Regions from separate parts of the Propionicimonas paludicola genome, predicted to be linked through region 2. Evidence: predicted binding sites of a transcription regulator. Region 2 holds the regulator's gene; the other holds the start of a gene.
What was found. The regulator LexA, encoded in region 2, represses DNA repair genes until DNA is damaged. The targets are predictions, from matches to a motif close to TCGAACANNTGTTCGA.
Positions count from the first base shown of each region.

Region 1: the regulator LexA is predicted to act here: its motif matches at 1,534-1,549, upstream of ATK74_RS12265 (HNH endonuclease signature motif containing protein).

Region 1 covers NZ_PDJC01000001.1:2,631,532-2,634,940, reverse strand. The annotation lists gene hemL (glutamate-1-semialdehyde 2,1-aminomutase) at 1-440, opposite strand, end outside; gene hemB (porphobilinogen synthase) at 437-1,417, opposite strand; gene ATK74_RS12265 (HNH endonuclease signature motif containing protein) at 1,583-2,932, shown strand; gene ATK74_RS15210 (hypothetical protein) at 3,181-3,409, shown strand, end outside.
Region 2 covers NZ_PDJC01000001.1:1,197,637-1,201,045, reverse strand. The annotation lists gene nrdR (transcriptional regulator NrdR) at 1-320, opposite strand, end outside; gene ATK74_RS05515 (hypothetical protein) at 535-819, opposite strand; gene lexA (transcriptional repressor LexA) at 1,029-1,787, shown strand; gene ATK74_RS05505 (ATP-dependent DNA helicase) at 1,840-3,409, opposite strand, start outside.

The sequences.
Region 1 (3,409 bases), 1.4 Mb from region 2:
TCCGAGTGGCCGTGGTAGCAGCCGGCGAACTTCACGATCAGGTCGCGTCCGGTGGCGCCGCGGGCCAGCCGGATCGCGGTCATGCAGGCCTCGGTGCCGGTGGAGACGAAGCGCACCTTCTCGGCCAGCGGGACGCGCTCGCGGACCAGTTCGGCCAGCTCGGCCTCGGCCACGGTCGGGGCGCCGAAGGACAGTCCGCGCCCGGCGGCATGCCGGACCGCGGCCACCACCTGCGGGTGCGCGTGACCCAGGATGGCCGGGCCCCAGGAGCCGACCAGGTCGAGGTACTCGCGTCCGGCCACGTCCCAGACCCGGGAACCCTCGGCGCGGGACACGAAGACCGGGGTGCCGCCGACCGAGCCGAAGGCCCGCACCGGGGACGAGACCCCGCCCGGAATCACCGCGCGGGCGCGGTCGAAAGCCTCATTGTTCGTGGTCATCGCAGCCACCCGGCCAGCTCGAGCGCGGCGTAGGTGAGCACGATGTCGGCCCCGGCTCTCACGATCGCCGTGGTCGACTCGACCAAGGCCGTGCGGCGGTCGATCCAGCCGCGTTCGGCCGCGGCCGCGATCATGGCGTACTCGCCGGAGACTTGGTAGGCGGCCACCGGGACGTCCACGGCGGCGGCGACGTCGGCCAGGACGTCCAGGTAGTAGCCGGCCGGCTTCACCATGACGATGTCGGCGCCTTCGGCCTCGTCCAGTGCGGCTTCGAGGACGCCCTCGCGGCGGTTGGCCGGATCCTGCTGGTAGGCCCGCCGGTCGCCGACCAGGGACGAGCCGACCGCCTCGCGGAAGGGTCCGTAGAAGGCGGAGGCGTACTTGGCCGCGTAGGCCAGGATGCCGGTCTCGAGGTGGCCGGCGGCGTCCAGGCCGGCGCGGATGGCGGCGACCTGGCCGTCCATCATTCCCGAGGGGGAGACGAAGTGGGCTCCGGCTTCGGCTTGGGCGATCGCTTGGCGGACGTACAGCTCGACGGTGGCGTCGTTGTCGACGGAGCCGCCGGGGGTGAGCACGCCGCAGTGGCCGTGGTCGGTGAACTCGTCCAGGCAGGTGTCGGCGACGATCACCAGGTCATCGCCCACCTCTGCGCGGACGGCTGCCAGGGCGCGGTTCAGGATGCCGTCTTCGGCGTAGCCACAGCTGCCTGCGGGGTCCTTGTCGGCGTCGTCCGGGACGCCGAACAGGACCAGTCCGCCCAGCCCGGCCTCGACCGCGCGGACGGCCTCGGCACGCACCGAGTCAAGACTGTGCTGGACGACCCCGGGCAGCGAGCCGATCGGCTTCGGCTCGGCCAGTCCGTCCGCCACGAAGACCGGCAGCAGCAGTTGGGCCGGCTGCGGACGGGTCTGCGCGACCAGCCTGCGGATCGCCGGATTGGTACGCAGCCGACGGGGACGCCGGACCGGTGGGTTCATGCTCGTGCTCCTGCGTGGACGCTAGTGGCGGAGTTCCCATTCTCGCCCATGGGGTGGAGGGTGGCGATTCGGGGTCAGGGGACGTGCGCGGGGTCCGGCTCTCTGAGGGCCTGTAATCGAACAGGCGTGCGAAAAAGTGTCAGTGGCGGGTGGTGAAATCTAGCTATGACGACGAGCAGCAGCCTCCTTCCGGCCAGCCAGGTGTTGGCCGAGGTTGACGCGCTGCTGGATCGGGTGGCGCCGCGGGAGCATCGCATGGATCCGGCTGATCGGCTGGCTTTGGTGCGGTTGGCTCGGCGGGTGCGGAGCCGGGTGGACGCGTTGGCGTCGGTGGTGACCGCCGAGGCGGAACGTGCCCATGCTGCGGAGCGGGCTGCCGGGACGGGGTTGGGTTCCTGGATCGGGATGGGCGAGACGGTCTCTCGTCGGGAGGCGGCCGGTGCGGTGCGGCAGGCCCGCTCGTTGGGTTCGCATCCGGTGGTGGGTGAGGCTGCGGTGGCCGGGCGGCTCGGTACCGGTCAGGTGCGGGCGATCACTGGGCTGCTGGACGGTCTGGCGCCTCAGTTGAGTGGTGAGCAGGCCGCGCAGGCTGAGGAGTTGTTGGTGGGCTGGGCTGGTCAGATGGATGCGGATCAGCTGACCCGGTCGGCCGGCAAGGTGCTGGCTGCGGTCGCGCCGGCCACGGCTGCCGAGACCATGGAGGCTCGGTTGCAGCGTGAGGCGGAGGCGGCGCACCGGCAGCGGTCGTTGCGGTTCTTCTTCGAGGGTGCATCGGTCCGGTTTGATGGTTCGCTGCCCCGGCTCGCGGCCGAGGCCTGGATCGCGCAGCTGGACGCCATGGCCGAGCAGACTCGGCGGACGCTGCTGGAGCGCCGCGATCGGCTCGCTGAGCTGCCGACCGCCGATCAGCGGCGAGCTGATGCGCTGATTGCGCTGATTCAGGCCGGTGGCAAGGGCAAAGAGTCGTGGGGCGGACGGGTGCTGGTGCAGCTGGACTATGCCCAGCTGTTGGCTGGTGCGGCTGGAGTGGGGCTGGTTGGAGCTGGGCAGCAGTTGCCTGCGGGTGAGTTGCGTCGGATCTGCTGCGACGCCGAACTGATTCCGGTCGTCCTCGGCTCCCACTCTGAAGTGTTGGACGTCGGGCGCGCCGAGCGCCTGGTGACCCCGGCGATTCGGACTGCTCTCCTGGTGCGTGATCGTGGCTGTGTGTTCCCTGGCTGCGACGCTCCCGCCTCCCGCTGCGAAGCGCATCACATCATTCCTTGGTGGGCCGGCGGACGAACCTCCCTTTCCAACCTCGCACTCCTGTGTCACACCCATCACCCGCTGGTCGAACCCGCCCACGGCCCCCTCCGCGACCAATGGCAGTTGCGGATCGCCCCCGACGGCCTCCCCGAGTTCACCCCACCAGCCCGGATCGACCCCAACCAGAAGCCCGTTCGGCACTCCCGCCATACGAGACACACAGCCGACTCACCGCCCACCCCGGCCACGGGCCCGCCCCCAGCTGCCTGACCTGGGAGCAGAGGGAGGCGGTGCTCTGCTTGCGATGCTTGGTTGTTTCGCCACCGCGGGCTCTTTCGCTCGGTAGCGTGAGTTGAGGCGACCTTCAGGGGGAGATCATCATGCGCAGATCAGTCGCAGTTGCAGTCATCGTGGCTGGACTCATGCCGCTAGCAGCGTGCGCCGGCGGGCAGGCCTCATCGATGCCGAGTGCGGGCGCGGAGTGCCTCGAAGCCACGAACCTCGCCATGAACGGGATCATGAAGGGCACTACTGGCGAGGGAATGACGTTCGTCTCGGCCAAGGCGATCAAGTCGCCTGACTTCTCGAAGGTGTACTTCATAGCCATGAAGTTCTCGGCCACTGGCGTCGAAGACCAGGTCGGAGTCTGGGCCTCCAACTCTCTCGAGCCCGGTGGCGGTCTCATCATGGCGATCGACGGCGTCGCGCAGCAGTTCAGCGACTGGGGTCCGGGCTCATCCACCACGG
Region 2 (3,409 bases):
AGGCCGACCTCGTCGGCCGGAATCTCGGCTTGCCCGGACGCGCGCAGCGTCTCTTCGACCCGTTGGCCGAGGCGAGCCAGATCGCTCTCCGAAACCGGACGGCCCTTGCAGGCCTTCGCGACTCCGGTGATCACCTTCTCGCGGGAGAAGGGCTCGACCACTCCCGAGCGCTTGACCACGACCAGCTGCATCTGCTCAAGCGTCGTGAACCGGCGCTCGCAGAGCGGGCACTGCCGACGACGGCGAATGCTGGTGCCGTCCTCGGCTACGCGGGAATCGAGGACTCGGGTGTCGGTGTGCCGGCAGAACGGGCAGTGCATCCGGCGCTCCTTCTCAGTCGTGGCGGCGGTGGATGGGGATGTGGACGAACTGTGGAGTAAGAACCACAATTTGTGGACAAACCACATTGCTGTAACTACTACATGTAGAGGTTACGCAGAGTCTCGACCACAAGCAAGACAGCCCTGAGGGCGTGTCGCGGGCCACCACGGGGCAGATGTGCCCACCGACCCCCTGTTGCCAATCAGGAGCAGATCACTGCTGCACCGAGATCGAGGCGGCGGCAGCGGAAGTGCCGTCGAGCGGCCGATCCGGGACGGCAAGGAAGGCGCCGACCAGCACGACCAAGCCGGTCAGGAACACCATCAGCGAGCCGATCACCGCCACGGCGATGCCGCGCTCGGTCAACTGCCAGCCGGACGCCCCCGCGGACGGGACGGACGGCGCCGCCGGGACCAGGCGGAGCTCCGCGGCCGGACATACACTCGGAACCTCGGCCCACGTGGTGTCCACTGCCTCGGTGATCGCTAGAGCGCTCATCGCCTGCCCCTTTCCTCGAACGTGTGTTCGATACTGTTCTAGTGCCCCGCGCCGTCAGATGCAAGCCTTATCGAACATTTGTTCGTAGCGTGTCGGGCTGATACTGATCCTGCTGCCCGGCTCTGACACTTTTCGGACCGGCCGGATCAGCCCCAGACACGCTCGAACATATGTTTGATTCGCGACCGCGCAGCCGATAGTTTCGAGGCATGGCAGCTACCCCAACCTCCGACCGCAAGCGAGGTCGGCCACGCAAAGAGGACATCGCCGCCCAGCTGGGCACCAAGGTGTCCCAGTTGCCCGACGGCCCGGTGGATGCCGAAGGGCTCACCCCCCGACAGCGGAGGATCCTGGAAGTGATCCGGGACGAGCTTGCCGAGCGTGGCTACCCGCCGAGCATTCGCGAGATCGCCGACCGGGTCGGGCTGGCCAGTTCGTCCTCGGCCGCCCACCAGTTGAAGGTGCTGCAGGCCAAGGGCTTCCTGTTCCGTGACCCGCATCGTCCGCGCGCCCTTGAGGTGCGGCTGCCGTCCTCGATCAGCCCCGGCGAGCAGTTGCGGGTCATCGAACCGGACGAGCCGGCCCCCACTGCCCCATCGGTGACCGCGCCGATCCTGGGCCGGATCGCGGCCGGCGGTCCGATCCTGGCCGAGCAGGCCGTCGAGGACGTCTTCACCCTGCCCAAGCAGCTGGTCGGCGAAGGAAACCTGTTCCTGCTCGAGGTCAAGGGCGATTCGATGATCGAGGCTGCCATCTGCGACGGCGACTACGTGGTGGTCCGCCAGCAGCCCGATGCCACCAATGGCGACATCGTTGCCGCGCTGCTCGGTGACGAGGCCACGGTGAAGACTTTCAAGCGCACTCCCGGTCAGGTGTGGCTGCTGCCCCACAACCCGGCCTACTCACCGATCGACGGCAATGAGGCGTCCATTCTGGGCAAGGTGGTTGCTGTCCTGCGGCGGGTCTAGCCGATAGCGCGATGACGGGTGCGGACGGGTGTCGTCCGCACCCGTTGTGCGTTCAGGCGTCGTTCGCAGCTGCACCCAGCCGGCGCAAGGCGGCCACGGCCACCTCGGGATCGGTGGTCATCCAGAAGTCCGGTAGCGAGGCCCGCAGGAAGCTGCCGTAGCGAGCCGTGACCAGCCGCGGGTCGAGGACGGCCACCACCCCGCGGTCGTCGAGCGTGCGGATCAGCCGTCCGGCGCCCTGGGCGAGCAGCAGACCCGCATGGCTGGCCGCCACGGCCATGAAGCCGTTGCCGCCGGCCTGGGTGACCGCCTGCTGCCGGGCCTGCATCAGCGGGTCGTCGGGCCGTGGGAACGGGATCTTGTCGATCACGACCAGCCGGCAGGTGTCGCCGGGCACGTCCAAGCCCTGCCACAGCGAGAGCGTGCCGAACAGCGACGCCTCCGGATCGGCCACGAACTGGGCGGTCAGTTTCGGCAGATGCGCATCGCCCTGGCACAGGATCAGCCGGTCCGGGACCTCGGCCCGGCAGTAGCGGGCGGCAGCCTCCGCGGCCCGCTGGGACGCGAACAGGCCCAAAGTCCTGCCTTCGGCGGCCCACAGCAGCTCGGCGATCTCGGCCAAGGCGTCGGGGGCGATCCCCTCCCGGGTCGGCGGGGCCAGCCGGGTGGCGACGTAGAGGATGCCTTGGCTGCGGTAGTCGAACGGCGAGCCGACATCCACCCCGCGATAGTCGGCGCCGGTGGCGTCCAGGCCCACCGAGGCCGCGATGGCTCGGAACTCGCCGCCCAGCTTCAGGGTGGCCGACGTCAGCACCACGGCATGGTCGGCGAACACCCGGTCGCGCAGCAGGCCGGCCACCGACAGCGGCGCGCAGTTCAGCTGCCGCCCGAACCGCTCCGACTCCGAGACCCAGATCACATCGAACTCCGACAGCTTGGCCATCCGTTCGGCGATGTCGAAGATCTCCTGGGCGGCAGCCTGGGCCTGGTTGCGCTCGACCTCCTCGGCAGCACCGCCGGCCAGCCCGGTGACCGCCTGCCGGGCGGCGTCCCGGACGCTGCGGACGGCGGCCAGCACCGCCGGCTCACCGCCGGGGATCCGGCCGACCTCGGCCTCGTCCAGGCCCTCCTGCAGGGTGTCGGCCGCGTCCAGAAACTCCAACCCGGTCTGGTCGGCCAACCAGGGCAGGCAGCGTTTGGCGACCCGCTCCACCTGCACCGGACCGAGCTCCACCGATGCCGCTCCGGTGACCCGGGCCACGAGTTCGTGGGCCTCGTCGATGACCAGGGCGTCGTACTCGGGCAATGCTGTGCCGCCGTGCATGGCGTCGATGGCCAGCAGCGCATGGTTGGTCACCACCAGCTGGCTGGCCCGGGCTCGGCGCCGGGACTCCTCGACGAAGCAGACCTCGCCGAAGGGACACTTCTGTGCGCCCAGGCACTCCCGGACCGGCACCGACACCTGGCTCCAGGCTGCCGGAGTGTGGTCCGGGGCGTCGTCGCGATCGGCCAGTCCGTCGGCCTCGGCCTCTTCCTCTGCCCAGCGCCGCAGCGCCACCACCTCTGCGCCCAGGCCGGACGCCTCGCTGGGGTCGGCCACCAGGGCATCCTGCTCGAGCCCC